2 regions of the Streptomyces sp. NPDC014801 genome follow, and region 2 is predicted to be linked to the other one. Evidence: riboswitches for the same ligand, from Rfam matches in the RefSeq annotation. Region 2 holds a riboswitch; the other holds the start of a gene.
The links. Region 2 has a riboswitch for thiamine pyrophosphate ahead of thiO (glycine oxidase ThiO). Riboswitches for the same ligand answer to the same signal wherever they lie in the genome.
Positions count from the first base shown of each region.

Region 1 (7,565 bases), on a different contig from region 2:
CGCCTGTGGAAGCAGAGACACAGGTCGCTACGTCGCTGCCGATCCGAAGGCTACGCCGACGGGCAGCAAGGAGGGCCGCTACCTCAAGTCGGCCGCCAGTCTGCCGTATACCGAGCGGCATCCGGCGGATGAGGAACTCCTTGCTTTCCCGCCGAAGTGGTGCGACGAACTAGCCCTGGGGCACAGCGTTGGGTACATGTTCAGCCTCAGCGGCCCGGACCTGTATCCAGCGGGGCGGGACTGGGGGATGATGCAAGAGGACGCAAACGAGCTGCTGACCATAGGCGTGACGGTCTACTGCCCGGAGTATCGGGAGCAGGTGTTGAAGGACTTGCGAGCCACCGGAGGCTTCTGAACACCACGCCGCTACCGGTACTCGCATCGGGCTTAATCAGCACTGTCCAGTGGTCGCCTGGTGAATTTGGGTGAACGGTGTCTCTGGGCAGACCAAAGGTGGCAGCCTGCCCGGCCGGCGGAAGCGCGATGCGCGGTCCAGCAGGTCTGCTTTGTCGCTGGCTGGGCCCGCTATGCCAGGTGGCAACGCTCGACTTTGGGCCGTCCCTGGGCCGTCCGAGGCCGCTCAGCGGCGACCGGTGACGACCACTACCGACAGTCGTAGCAGCCGACAGCCCCAGGCCACGCCAGTCGATCTGCGACACTGGATGCATCATGCCCAAGCCCGGAGAACTCACTTTTGTCGTGCCGCGCGGTGCCAAGACGCCGCCGCGGCATCTTGCCGATCTTTCGCCTGCCGAGCGCAAGGCGGTCGTGGCCGAGATCGGGGAGAAGCCGTTTCGCGCCAAGCAGCTGTCGCAGCACTACTTCGCGCGGTACGCGCACGAGCCGGAGCAGTGGACCGACATCCCCGCCGGTGCGCGGGACAAGCTGCGCGAGGCGCTGTTTCCCGAGCTGATGACCGTCGTACGGCATCTGTCGACGGACGAGGGGACGACCCGCAAGACGCTGTGGCGGCTGTTCGACGGGACGCTCGTCGAGTCCGTGCTGATGCGGTACCCGGACCGGGTCACCATGTGCATCAGCTCGCAGGCCGGATGCGGCATGAACTGCCCGTTCTGTGCCACGGGGCAGGCGGGGCTGGACCGGAACCTGTCCACCGCCGAGATCGTGCACCAGATCGTGGAGGGCATGCGGGCGCTGCGCGACGGGGAGATCCCCGGCGGCCCGTCGCGGCTGTCCAACATCGTCTTCATGGGCATGGGTGAGCCGCTCGCCAACTACAAGCGGGTCGTCGGCGCCATTCGCGCGCTCACCGACCCGGCGCCGGACGGGCTCGGGCTGTCGCAGCGCGGCATCACCGTGTCGACCGTGGGGCTCGTGCCCGCGATCCACCGGTTCGCGGACGAGGGCTTCAAGTGCCGGCTGGCGATCTCGCTGCACGCCCCCGACGACGAGCTGCGCGACACCCTCGTCCCCGTGAACACGCGGTGGAAGGTGCGCGAGGTGCTCGACGCCGGGTTCGAGTACACCGAGAAGAGCGGGCGGCGGCTGTCCATCGAGTACGCCCTCATCCGGGACATCAACGATCAGGCCTGGCGCGGGGACCGGCTGGGCCGGCTGCTCAAGGGCAAGCCCGTGCACGTCAACCTCATCCCGCTGAACCCGACGCCCGGGTCCAAGTGGACGGCTTCCCGGCCCGAGGACGAGAAGGCGTTCGTCGAGGCGATCGCCGCGCATGGTGTACCGGTGACCATCCGGGACACCCGGGGTCAGGAGATCGACGGGGCGTGTGGTCAGCTCGCCGCCACCGAGCGGTAATCTGACTGGCGTCAGTACATCTACATATTCCGACAGGGGAGCGCCACAGCGCTGAGAGTGCGGCGGACAGGGCCGCAGACCCTCCGAACCTCGCCCAGGTCATTCTGGGTAGGGAGATCGGTCATCACTCGAGCTGTTGCGCCCTGCCCGGGACACCGTGAGGAGTCCCGGGCAGGGCCGCGTCTCTTCCTGGTCCCTCCAGGAGGAATGTCAGTGAGCATCACCAAGAAGGCCACGGTCGTCGCGGTCGGCCTCGGGCTCGTCACGCTGTCCGCGTGCGGGTCGTCGGGCGGCGGCAGCGAGAAGACGTCCGCCGAGTCCAAGACCGTCACGCTGGTCAGCCACGACTCGTGGGCCGTGTCCAAGAACGTCCTCGCGGACTTCGAGAAGCAGTCGGGATACAAGGTCCACGTCCTCACCAGCGGTGACGCCGGGCAGGCCGTCAACAAGGCCATCCTGACCAAGGACAACCCGCAGGGCGACGTCTTCTTCGGCGTCGACAACACCCTGCTCTCCCGCGCCCTGGACAACGGCCTCTTCCAGCCGTACCAGGCCAAGGGGCTCGGCTCCATAGGGGCGCAGTACCAGCTGGACCAGGCCAAGCACCGGGTCACCCCGATCGACTACGGCGACATCTGCGTCAACTACGACAAGCAGTACTTCGCCGACCACAAGCTGGCCCCGCCCGCGACCTTCGACGACCTGGTCAAGCCCGAGTACAAGAACCTGCTGGTCACCGAGAACGCCGCGACCTCCTCGCCCGGCCTCGGCTTCCTGCTGGGCAGCGCCGCCAAGTACGGCGACGACGGCTGGCAGGACTACTGGAAGAAGCTCAAGGCCAACGGCGTGAAGGTGGTCGACGGCTGGGAGCAGGCCTACGACCAGGAGTTCTCCGGCTCGGCCGGCGGCAAGAAGGCCAAGGGCGACCGGCCGCTCGTCGTGTCGTACGCCTCCTCCCCGCCCGCCGAGGTCGTCTTCGCCAAGCCGCAGCCGAAGACCGCGCCCACGGGTGTGGCGGCCGGCACCTGCTTCCGGCAGATCGAGTTCGCGGGTCTGCTGAGCAACGCCAAGAACACCAAGGGCGGCAAGGCGCTGATCGACTTCCTGGTCTCCAAGGAGTTCCAGGAGGACATGCCGCTGAACATGTTCGTCTACCCGGTCCTCGACGGCGCCAAGGTGCCTGCCGAGTTCACCCAGTACGGCCCCGCGGCCAAGGACCCCGAGACCATGGCCCCCGGCGCCATCGCCGACCACCGTGACCAGTGGGTCAAGCAGTGGACCTCGCTCGTACTGAAGTAGTCCGCCGGACGAACCGCGCGGGGAGCGCGGCGCGGCTGGGGCTGATGGCCCTGCCCGTCGCGTTCTTCGCCGTGTTCTTCGCCTACCCCGTGGCCGCGATCGTCGCCCGCGGGCTCAAGGTCGACGGGGCCTGGCAGTTCGGCCGGCTCACCGACGTGCTCGGCCAGTCCGACATCCGGCACGTGCTGTGGTTCACCACCTGGCAGGCGCTGGTCTCCGCCGGGCTCACCCTGCTCCTCGCGCTGCCCGGCGCCTATGTCTTCGCCCGCTTCGACTTCCCCGGCAAACGGCTGCTGCGGGCCGTGGTGACCGTGCCGTTCGTGCTGCCGACCGTCGTCGTCGGCACCGCCTTCCTGGCCCTGGTCGGCCGCGGCGGGCTGCTCGACGACCTGTGGGGCGTACGGCTGGACACCACCGTGTGGGCGATCCTGCTCGCCCACGTCTTCTTCAACTACGCCGTCGTCGTACGCACCGTCGGCGGCCTGTGGGCGCAGCTCGACCCGCGGCAGGAGGAGGCGGCCCGGATGCTCGGCGCGTCCCGCTTCACCGCCTGGCGCAAGGTCACCCTGCCCGCGCTGGCGCCCGCCGTCGCGGCGGCCGCGCTGATGGTGTTCCTGTTCTGCTTCACCTCCTTCGGCATCGTCCAGATCCTCGGCGGGCCCGCCTACTCCACCCTGGAGGTGGAGATCTACCGGCAGACCGCCGACGTCTTCGACCTGTCCACCGCCGCCGTCCTGACGATCGTCCAGTTCGCCGCGGTGGGCGCGATCCTCGCCGTGCACGCCTGGACGGTACGGCGCCGGGAGAGCGCGCTGAAGCTGGTGGACGCGGCGACCACGGCCCGCCGGCCGCGCGGCGCGGGGCAGTGGGCGCTCCTCGCCGGGGTGCTGCTGACCATCGCCGCGCTGCTCGTGCTGCCGCCTGCGGTGCTGGTGCAGCGCTCCCTGGACGGCGGCCTCGGCTACTACCGGGCGCTGACCGGCCAGGACGGCAACACCTTCCTCGTCCCGCCCATCGAGGCCATCGGCAATTCCCTCGAGTACGCCGTCGCCGCCACCGGCATCGCCCTGCTGATCGGCGCGCTCGCCGCCGCCGCGCTGACCCGCCGGGACGCCGGACGGCTGGTGCGGGGCTTCGACGCGCTGCTGATGCTGCCGCTCGGCGTGTCCGCGGTGACCGTCGGCTTCGGCTTCCTGATCACCCTGGACACTCCGCCGCTGGACCTGCGCAGCTCCTGGATCCTGGTGCCGCTCGCCCAGGCCCTCGTCGGCGTCCCCTTCGTCGTACGGACCATGCTGCCGGTGCTGCGCGCGGTGGACGGACGGCTGCGGGAGGCGGCCGCCGTGCTCGGGGCGTCGCCGTGGCGGGTGTGGCGGGAGGTGGACCTGCCGATGGTGCGGCGGGCGCTGCTGATCGCCGCCGGGTTCGCGTTCGCCGTGTCGCTGGGCGAGTTCGGCGCGACCGTGTTCATCGCGCGGCCCGACAACCCGACCCTGCCGGTGGCCGTGGCCCGGCTGCTGTCGCGGCCCGGGGATCTCAACTACGGGCAGGCGATGGCCCTGTCGACGATTCTGATGGTGGTGTGTGCCGTGGCGCTGCTGGTCCTGGAGAGCCTGCGCGTGCCCGACCGGACGGGGGAGTTCTAGATGCTGCTCAGCCTCGACGCCGCGACCGTCCGCTTCGGCGAGCGGGTCGTGCTCGACGCCGTGGACCTGGAGGTAGCCGAGCACGAGGTGGTGTGCGTGCTCGGGCCCAGCGGCAGCGGCAAGTCGACGCTGCTGCGGGCGGTCGCCGGGCTCCAGCCGCTGGACGCCGGGCGGATCCTGCTCGACGGCCGCGACCAGGCGAAGGTGCCGGCCCACAAGCGGGGCGTGGGCCTGATGTTCCAGGACCACCAGCTCTTCCCCCAGCGGGACGTGGCCGCGAACGTCGCCTTCGGGCTGCGCATGCACGGTACGGCGAAGAGTGAACAGAGCGAGCGGGTACGGCAGTTGCTGGACCTGGTCGGTCTGCCGGGCGCGGGGCGGCGGGCCGTCGGCGCGCTCTCCGGCGGTGAGCAGCAGCGCGTCGCGCTCGCCCGGGCCCTCGCGCCCCGGCCCCGGCTGCTGATGCTCGACGAACCGCTCGGCCAGCTGGACCGCTCGCTGCGCGAACGCCTCGTCGTCGAACTGCGCGAGCTGTTCGGCCGGCTGGGCACCACCGTGCTCGCCGTCACCCACGACCAGGGCGAGGCGTTCGCCCTCGCCGACCGGGTCGTGGTGATGCGCGACGGGCGGATCGCCCAGTCCGGTACGCCGCTGGAGGTCTGGCAGCACCCGGCGGACGCGTTCGTCGCCCGCTTCCTCGGCTTCGACAACGTCGTGGAGGCGAACGTCGCCGGCGAGGCCGCCGACACGCCCTGGGGCAAGCTGCCGGTGCCCGACGGCTCCCCGCAGGGGCCGCGCGACCTGCTGGTCCGCCCGTCCGGCGTCCGGCTGGCCGACGCGGCGGACGGCCTGCGCTGCACGGTCACCGCCCGCACCTTCCGGGGCACGCACGTGGCCGTCCACCTCCAGCCCGAGGACGCCCCCCGCCTGGAGGCGGCCTGCGCGCTCCGCGAGGCGCCCGAGGTCGGCGACACGGTGGGCGTCACCTTCGACGTGGCCGAAATCGTGGTGCTCGGGTGATCATGAGCCACCTAGGGTGGCCGCATGAGCCGACTCGCGTATGAGCGCTACTGCGACGAAATCACCGTCCAGACCGAGCAGTTGACGGCGGTGCTGGCCTCCGGCGCCGATCCGGCCGCCACGGTGGCGACCTGCCCGGACTGGTCGCTGGAGGAGCTCGTACGGCATGTGGGACGCGCCCTGCGCTGGACCGACCAGCTGGTGCGCACCCGCGCCACGGAGAACATCCCCTGGGAGAAGGTGCCCGACACCGCCGGACCGGACGCCACGGGTGACGCGGCCGCGCTGGGCGCCTGGCTCACCGAGGCCGCCGCCCTGGTGACCGAGGCGCTGCGCGAGGCCGGACCGGACGCCCCGGTGTGGGCGTGGAACGGCGAGTCCACCGCCGGGTTCTGGGCCCGCCGGATGACGCACGAGGTCGCGGTCCACCGCGCCGACGCGACCCTGACGGCCGGCCTGTCCTACGCACTGGCCCCCGAGGTGGCCGCCGACGCGATCGACGAATGGCTGCAGATCGTGCAGTTCATCCAGCGGGCGGGCGTGCACGAGGCGGCGGCCGACCTGCGCGGCGACGGGCGCAGCATCCATCTGCACGCCACCGACGCCCCGGCCGGGCTGAACGCCGAGTGGCTGGTGGAGCTCGCCGAGGAGGGCGTGCGCTGGCGGCGCGGGCACGAGAAGGCGACGGTGGCGCTGCGCGGCCCGCTCACCGACGTCCTGCTCGCCTTCTACCGCCGGATCCCCCTGGACACGCCCGGCCTGGAGATCCTCGGCGAGCGTGAGCTGCTGGAGTTCTGGCTGCGCCGCGCCAGCTTCGGCTGACCGGCGCCCTCCCCGCCGGCCCGCGGGGCGGGCGCGCCGCGCCTGCCGCCCCCGGCCCCCTGACACACGAACGGCCCGCCCCCTGACACACGAACGGCCCGCCCCTGACACACGAACGGCCCGCCCCCGCAAGGGGACGGGCCGTGGTGCGGGTGGGCGCTGAGCTCAGCTGCCGCTCTTGGCCCCGCGGCGGCGCATGCCGAAGAACACGGCACCGCCACCGAGGACGACCAGGGCGCCCGCGACGCCGGCGATCAGGCCGGTGTTGGAGTTCGCACCGGTCTCGGCGAGGTTGGAGTCACCGGCCGCCGGGGACGGCGCGTTGCTCACGGTGCCCGCCGGGGCGGTGCTGGCGGGGGCCGACGGGGCCGGGGTGTCCGTCGCCGGAGTGGAGGCGGACGGGGTCGGCGCCGGCTTGGTCGGCGTCGCCGGCGGGGTCGTCGGGGTGTCCTTCTTGCAGCCCTGCGACGGGGTGGTGAGGAACGGCGTGATGTCCTTGTCCACGATCGGGTTCTTCTTGTCGCCGGCCAGGACGTGGACGCGGTAGGTGGCGCCCGGCTTCCAGTCCTCGGCGAAGGTGATGGTCACACCCTCGCGCGAGCCGGTGACCGTCTGCTCGCCAACCTCGTGGTCGTCGCTGCCGTTGTTCTCCAGGTAGACGGAGACGAGGGCCGGGGTGCCGGAGGCGTCGACGTCGGTGACGGTGATGACACCCTTGTCACCCTCGCACGAGGCCTTGGCGGAGAATTCGCTGATGTTGCAGGCGAGCGCGTTGCCGGCGACACCGAGCGCGAGCGCCGCCGCGGCGGAGGCGACACCGAGGGCACGCGCGGAACGGGCGGCAGTACGGCGGGATGGGGACACGTTTGTCCTTTACGGGATGCAACTGCGGGGGGTTGGAGGGGAGATGAGACGCCGAAGGGATGCATGGGCAACCACCCGGCAACACCGCCCCCATGAGGCTCACAGGTTTATAAGTGGCCCGTAAGGAGTGTCAATGCA
Region 1 covers NZ_JBIBXG010000013.1:276,173-283,737, forward strand. Annotated here, with positions in the region: gene ACF1AL_RS30750 (hypothetical protein) at 1-355, shown strand, start outside; gene rlmN (23S rRNA (adenine(2503)-C(2))-methyltransferase RlmN) at 670-1,776, shown strand; TPP riboswitch at 1,801-1,909, shown strand; gene ACF1AL_RS30760 (thiamine ABC transporter substrate binding subunit) at 1,984-3,075, shown strand; gene ACF1AL_RS30765 (ABC transporter permease) at 3,120-4,721, shown strand; gene ACF1AL_RS30770 (ABC transporter ATP-binding protein) at 4,722-5,741, shown strand; gene ACF1AL_RS30775 (maleylpyruvate isomerase family mycothiol-dependent enzyme) at 5,766-6,563, shown strand; gene ACF1AL_RS30780 (LAETG motif-containing sortase-dependent surface protein) at 6,729-7,427, opposite strand.
Region 1: another riboswitch for thiamine pyrophosphate. It lies ahead of ACF1AL_RS30760 (thiamine ABC transporter substrate binding subunit); the one in region 2 lies ahead of thiO (glycine oxidase ThiO).

Region 2 (7,565 bases):
CAGTGGTGGTAGTGGTGCACCACCGCGTGGCCCTTGCCGCGGCCGATCATCCACTTGTTGACCGGGGTGGTGACGACGAAGGCGAGCGCCAGTGAGATCGCCAGCGCGCCCCAGAACAGCAGGTCGTCGAGGTGGGCGTCCATCGCCTGCGGCCACAGCGCGATCACACCGTTGTCGATCAGCTCCATCACGGCGATCGACAGGGTGTCCGCGGCCAGCGCCACCCGGAAGGCGGTACGGAAGTCCACGCCGGCCTTCAGCACGCCGCGCAGGGTGAGCGAGTAGCCGAAGAAGAAGGCCAGCACGATCGCCATCACCATCGTCGCCACGTTGCCCCAGCCGAGCCACGTGCCGATCACCATGCCCAGCACCTCGCCGATGGCACAGCCGGTGAGGCAGTGCAGGGTGGCCTGCGCCGCCATGGCCCAGCCGGCGCCGGGCGCGGCGTGCCCGCCGTGACCGTGGTCGGAGTGCCCGCCGTGGCCGTGGACGGCGTGCCCGCCGCGGCCGGGTTCCGTGTGGTGCTGGTGGGTGTGCTCGGTGTGCGCCTCGTGCTGCATGACTGCCCCCATGGTCAGGTGACGGTTCCTGCGACCACAGGAACCGTATACCCCCTGGGGGTATTCCCTCAACGCCTACCGCTCGCGGAGTTTCTTCAGCCGCTCCACGTCCGCCGCGTGCCCCTCCTTGCCGCCGGGCGTCTCGATGACCAGCGGGACGCCCTCGGTCGCGGGGTGCTCCATCAGCGCGCGGAACGCGTCCTCGCCGATGTGCCCCGCGCCGATGTTCGCGTGCCGGTCCTTGTGCGCGCCGACCACGTCCTTGGAGTCGTTGGCGTGGATCAGCTTCAGCCGGCCCGCGCCGACCGTCTCCACCAGCAGGTCCAGCGTCTGCCCGGCGCCGTGCGGCCCGGTCAGGTCGTGCCCGGCGGCGAAGATGTGGCAGGTGTCCAGGCACACGCCGAGCTTCGGATGGTGCTCCAGCGCGTCGAAGTACGGCCCGAAGTCCCAGGTCCGCGAGCACAGCGAGGCGCCCTGCCCGGCCGTCGACTCCAGCAGCAGGAACGGGTCGTCCTCGTGGGTCAGCTCCTCCAGCAGCGGCAGCATGTGCTCGCGCACCTGCTGCAGCGCCACCTCCCGCTCCCGGCCGCCGGTCGCGCTGCCGGTGTGCACCACCACGCCCAGCGCGCCGATCTCGCGCCCGCGCCGCAGCGAGTGCCGCAGCGACGCCACGGACCGCTCGACGGTCGCCTCGGTGTGGGAGCCGAAGTTGATCAGATACGGCGCGTGGACGTACGCCGGGATCGACTCCGCCGCGCAGGCCGCGCGGAACGCCTCGTCCTGGCGCGGGTTCCCGGCGGGCGTGGCCCAGCCGCGCGGGTTGGCGACGAAGACCTGCACGGTCTCCGCGCCCAGCTCACGGGCGTACGACAGGCCGACGGAGTGCAGGCCGCCGGCCACCGGGACGTGCGAGCCGACGGGGTTGCGCAAGGGGGATGCAGGTGTCACCCGTTCAGCCTGCCATGGGCCCCGGTGCCGCCGGTCACCCGGCGGTGGTGGCCTCCGTCACCGCCGGTGAACGGGAGCGTCGGCGGCCCTCCGTCACCGGATGGTGAGCGTGATCGTCGAGCCCTTCGGTGCCTTCTTGCCGCCGTCCACGGACTGCTTCTTCACCGTGTCGCCGAACAGCCCGAAGAACCCGCGGTCCTCCTTGACCTTGAACCCGGCGTCCTGCAGGGCCTGCTTGGCGTCGTCGACGCTGTCACCGACCACGTCCGGGACCTCGATCAGCTCCGGCCCCTTGGACAGGGTCAGCGTCACCGTGTCGCCCTCGGCGGCCTGGCCGCCGGGGTCCGGGGACTGCGCGGCGACCTGTCCGGCGTCGAACTCGGAGTTCACCCGCTCCGGGGCGACCTTCACCTTCAGGCCGGCGTCCTGCAGCTCGGACCGGGCGTCGGCCAGGTCGGAACCGGTCACGTCCGGGATCTCCACAGGGCTGCCCTTGCTGACGGTCAGCGCGACGGCCGAGCCCGCGTGCCGCGAGGTGCCCGCCTCCGGGTCGGTGCCGATCACCGAGCCGCGCGTCACCTCGTCGCTGAACTCCCGGGTGATCATGCCGGGCTCCAGACCGCTGTCCTTGAGCACCGCGCGGGCCTTGTCCAGCCGGTAGCCCTGCAGATCGGGCACCTTCACCGTCTCCGGGCCCTTGGACACGGTCAGCCGCACCGCGTCGTGGTCGCGGATCCGGGCGCCCGGCTCCGGGTCGGTGCTGATGACCGTGCCCCGCTTCACCGTGTCGCTGTAGGCGTAGGTGACCTTGCCGACCTCCAGACCCGCCTCGTCCAGCCGCTGCCGGGCCTGCTCCTCGCTCTGCGCCAGCAGCGGCGGCACCTTGGTGAACTGCCCGGAGTTGATGTACCAGACGCCCGCGCCCACGCCCAGCACCAGCAGCACGGCCGCGAGCAGGGTGATCAGCCGCCGCGGGGAGCGGGAGGCAGGCCGCGCGGGAGCCGGCGGCGGTGTCTCGAAGCGGCTGGTGCGGTGCAGCAGCGCCGGGTCGTCCTCGTTGACCGGCAGCGGACGCGGCACCGTGAGGGACCGCGGGATCACGCTCGTGCGGTCGTCGGCGTTGTCGTGCTGCGCCGTCAGCGCCTGCGGCGGCAGCGCGTCGAGCTCCTCCTCGCTCAGCCCCGCCCGCGCCTCGCGCACCCGCGCCAGCAGCGCCACCGCGTCGAGCGGACGGGCGTCGGGCGTACGCGCGGTGGCCGCCGCGACCAGCTCGTCCAGCGCGGGTGCCAGCCCCGGCACCTGCTCCGAGGGCGGCGGGACGTCCTCGTGGAGGTGCTTGTAGAGCACCACGGCCGCCGAGTCGCCGTCGTGCGGCTTGCCGCCGGTCAGCATCTCGTACAGCACGACCCCGCACGCGTACACGTCCACCCGCGGTTCGGCGGCGCCCTGGTCGATCTGCTCCGGCGCCAGGTAGGAGACGGTGCCGAGCACCGCGCCCGTGGTGCTGGTGACGGTGTCCACCGAGCGCACCAGCCCGAAGTCGGCGACCTTCACCCGGCCGTCGTCCCCTATCAGGACGTTCTCCGGCTTCATGTCCCGGTGCACGAACCCGGCCCGGTGCGCGGCGCCCAGCGCGGCCAGCACCGGCTCCAGGATGTCCAGGGCGGCTCGCGGCTGCAGCGCCCCGCGCTCGCGCAGGACGTCCCGCAGGGTGCACCCGGCGACGTACTCCATCGCCAGGTAGACGTAGGCGCCGTCGGTGCCCTGGTCGAAGACCTGCACCACGTTGGGGTGCGCCAGCCGGGCGACGGACTTCGCCTCCCGGATGAACCGCTCGACGAAGGAGCCGTCGGCCGCGAGCGTCGGGTGCATCACCTTCAGCGCGAGGACGCGGTCCAGGCGGGTGTCCAGGGCCCGGTAGACCGTGGCCATCCCACCGACCGCGATCCGCGCGTCGACGCGATACCGGCCGTCGAGCACCTGCCCGACGAGAGGGTCCGAGAGGGTCGTATCCACGCAGCGAGTCTACGAGGCACGACCGACACGCCCGCCGTTTCACCCGACCAGAGGGGTGACTGCAGCCGACCTGTGACGCTGCGGAGACCCCGGTCCGGCCGCCAGGGGGCGTCTAGAAGGCGGGGCGCTCCGGGTCGAGCCGGGCGATGCCGTCCGTCGGCGAGGACGCCTCCGCGAAGTGCCGCTTGGGGATGCGCCCCGCCCGGTACGCCAGCCGGCCCGCCTCCACCGCGTGCCGCATGGCCTCCGCCATCACCACCGGCTCCTGCGCCCGTGTCACCGCCGAGGCGAGCATCACACCGGCGCAGCCCAGCTCCATCGCGAGCGCCACGTCGGAGGCGGTGCCCGCGCCCGCGTCCAGGATGACCGGCACACGCGCCTGCTCGACGATCAGCTGGAAGTTGTGCGGGTTGCGGATGCCGAGCCCGGAGCCGATGGGCGAGCCCAGCGGCATGATCGCCGCACAGCCCACGTCCTCCAGCTTGCGCGCCAGCACCGGGTCGTCGTTGGTGTACGGCAGCACGGTGAACCCGTCGTCGACGAGCGTCTCCGCCGCGTCCAGCAGCTCGATCGGGTCCGGCAGCAGCGTGCGCTCGTCGGCGATGACCTCCAGCTTGACCAGGTCGGTGCCGAGCGCCTCGCGCGCCAGCCGGGCCGTGAGCACCGCCTCCCCGGCGGTGAAGCAGCCGGCGGTGTTCGGCAGCACCCGGATGCCGAGCCGGTCCAGCACCGACAGCACCGAGCCGTGCACGTCGGCCTTGACCCGGCGCATCGCCACGGTCGTCAGCTCGGTGCCGGAGGCCACCAGCGACCTTTCCAGCACGTCCAGGCTGGGCGCGCCGCCGGTGCCCATGATCAGGCGGGACGACAGGGCCGTACCGCCGAGGACGAAGGGGTCGTCAGCCATGGTTCAGCCTCCCTGGACGGCGGTCAGGACCTCGACGCGGTCGCCCTCGGCGAGGGCCGTGGCGGACCACTGGGTGCGCGGGACGACGGTCTCGTTGAGGGCGGCGGCCACCCCGGAGGGGGCCGCGGTGAGGGACTTCACGACGGCGTCGAGCGCGGTGCCGGGCTCGATCCGGTGGGGTTCGCCGTTGACGGAGATGTTCATGCGGGCTGCTCCGTGAGGGTGCGTGCGGCCTGCGGGGCTCCTGCCGCGGTGGAAAAGCGCTTCGGGGTGAACGGGCGGGCCTCGTCCGGCAGTTCACCGGTGACGAGGGCGTGGGCGAGGACGTCGCCGGTGACCGGGGTGAGCAGGACGCCGTTGCGGTGGTGCCCGGTGGCCAGCAGCAGGCCGTCCAGCGCGGTCGGGCCGAGCAGCGGCGCGTTGTCGGGGGAGCCGGGGCGCAGCCCGGCCCGGGTCTCGGTCAGCGGCAGCTCGGTGATCCCGGGCACCAGCTCGTGGGCGTCGCGCAGCAGCTCGTAGACGCCGCCGGCGGTCACCGTGGTGTCCCAGCCCATCTCCTCGCTGGTCGCGCCGACCACCAGTTCGCCGTTCTCGCGCGGCACCAGGTAGAGCGCGCCGCCGCGCACCACCGCGCGCACGGTCCGGCTCAGGAAGGGCGTCCCGTGGTCCGGCATGGTCAGCCGCAGGACCTGGCCCTTCACCGGCCGCACCGGCGGCAGCACGTCCTCGGGCACGCCGCCCAGCCGCCCGCTGAGGCTGCCGGCGGCGAGCACCACCCGGCCCGCGCCCAGCTCCTGGCCGTCGCGGGTGACGACGCCGGCCGCGCGTCCGTGCGCGAGCATGAGCCGTTCGGCCCAGGTCCGGTGGAACACCACCCCGGCCCGCTCGCACGCGGTGACCAGCGCGGCCGCCAGCCGCCGCGGGTCCACCTGGTGGTCGCCGTCCACCCGCAGCCCGCCGCGCACCCCCGGCGCCAGCATCGGCTCCAGGCGCCGGCAGTCGCGGCCCGACAGCCACTCCGACTCCAGGCCCGACTGCCGTTGCAGGGCGTGCAGTTCCTTGAGGTGGGCGCGGTCGTCGGCGTCCAGGGCGACGGCGAGCGTGCCGCAGCGCCGGTAGCCGAGGTCTTCTCCGGTGGCCTCGGTCAGCTCGGCCGCGAAGTCCGGGTAGCGGCGAGCGGAGGCCAGGTTGAGGCCGAGCAGGGTCTGCTCGCCGTAGTGCAGTTCGGTGACGGCGGCCAGCATCCCGGCCGCCACCTGGGCGGCTCCGCCGCCGGGCCCGGGGTCGACGACCGCGGTGGTGAAGCCGCGCTGTGCGGCCCGCCAGGCCGTGACCAGGCCGATGATCCCGCCCCCGATGACGAGGACGTCTGACGTACGCGTAGGCGACATGGGCGTCCAGCCCCTCCCTTCGCCGGCATGACCCGGATCAGGTTCGTACGGTCGGAGGCCGTCCCAGCCTCCCTCTCAGCCCGGTGCGTCCGGGCTCCCGCGAGTGCTTTACGGTGGCCACCCTAGCCCGTGCCGCTGTGTGTCTGTAAGGGAGCCTTCCGTCATGACCCGGTCCCTCGACGGTCTCGTCCTCGCCCCGGTCGCCGACCAGGCCCCAGGTCAGGTGGGCACCCGCACCCGGTTCGCCTACCACGAGCGCGAGGGCCGGATCTGGGCCGAATACGCGGGCGGGGACGTGGTGCGCGGGTATCTCGTGGGCACCCGGGACGGGGACCGGCTGGACTTCCGGTACGTCCAGCTGAAGCAGGACGGGACGACCTCCTCCGGCCACTGCGCGTCCACGGTCGTGGAGCTGCCGGACGGGCGGGTGCGGCTGGAGGAGACCTGGGAGTGGGAGTCCCAGGAGGGCAGCGGCACGAGCGTGGTGGAGGAGCTGCCCGCGCATGTGGAGCAGCTCACGGCGCAGGACCGCTGACTGACGGTCTGTCAGGTGTCTATGGTGATCAGGTGAGCGAGCAGACGCAGCAACGGGGCACGTCACAGACGCGGCGCGTGGTCGTCGTGGGCGCGGGCATGGCCGGGGTGCAGACCGCGGTCGCCCTGCGCGACCAGGGCTTCACCGGCACCGTCACCCTGATCGGCGCCGAGCCCCACCAGCCCTACGACCGGCCGCCGCTGTCCAAGGCCGTGCTGCTCGGCACCGCCGAGGGCTCCGCCTTCGACGTCGACTTCGACGCCCTCGGCATCGAGCTGCGGCTCGGCTGCGAGGTGCTGGGCGTCCGCCCCGCCGACCACGAACTGGACACCGAGGCCGGCCCCGTCGCCTACGACGTCCTCGTCGTCGCCACCGGCGCCGAACCGGTCACCCTGCCCGGCGCCGAGGGGGTGCCCGGCGTGCACCTGCTGCGCACCCTGGACGACGCCGAGCGGCTGCGCCCGGTGCTGGAGCGGCAGCACGACATCGTGGTCGTCGGCGCCGGCTGGATCGGCGCCGAGTTCGCCACGGCCGCGCGGGAGGCGGGCTGCGCCGTCACCGTCGTCGAGGCCGCCGACCGCCCGCTCGCCGGGGCGCTGCCCGCCGAGGTCGCCGCGCCCATGACCGCCTGGTACGCCGACGCCGGTGCCGAGCTGCGCACGCACACGCGCGTGGCGGCCGTCGAGCCGGGCAGCGTGGTCCTCGACGACGGCACCCGGCTGCCCGCCGGCGCGGTCGTCGTCGGCATCGGGGCGCGGCCCGCCACCGGCTGGCTGGCCGGGTCCGGCATCGCGCTCGGCACGCACGGCGAGGTGCTCGCCGACGCGCACCTGCGCACCTCGGTGCCGGACGTGTACGCGGTCGGCGACTGCGCCTCCTTCCCCTCCGCCCGCTACGGCGAGCGGCTGCTCGTGCACCACTGGGACAACGCCCTGCAGGGCCCCCGCACGGTCGCCGCGAACATCGCCGGCGACACGCCCGCCGCCTACGACCCGGTGCCCTACTTCTGGTCCGAGCAGTTCGGCCGTTTCGTGCAGTACGCCGGGCATCACACCGCCGCCGACCGCATCCTGTGGCGCGGCGAGCCGGACGGCCCGGCCTGGACGGTGTGCTGGCTGCGCGACGACCGGCTGGTCGCCCTGCTCGCGGTGGGCCGCCCGCGCGACCTGGCCCAGGGGCGGCGGCTGATCGAGGCGGGCGCGCGGATG
Region 2 covers NZ_JBIBXG010000004.1:238,561-246,125, forward strand. Annotated here, with positions in the region: gene ACF1AL_RS10550 (DUF4396 domain-containing protein) at 1-560, opposite strand, end outside; gene ACF1AL_RS10555 (deoxyribonuclease IV) at 636-1,508, opposite strand; gene pknB (Stk1 family PASTA domain-containing Ser/Thr kinase) at 1,602-3,524, opposite strand; gene ACF1AL_RS10565 (thiazole synthase) at 3,637-4,431, opposite strand; gene thiS (sulfur carrier protein ThiS) at 4,435-4,635, opposite strand; gene thiO (glycine oxidase ThiO) at 4,632-5,822, opposite strand; TPP riboswitch at 5,820-5,933, opposite strand; gene ACF1AL_RS10580 (hypothetical protein) at 5,986-6,357, shown strand; gene ACF1AL_RS10585 (NAD(P)/FAD-dependent oxidoreductase) at 6,390-7,565, shown strand, end outside.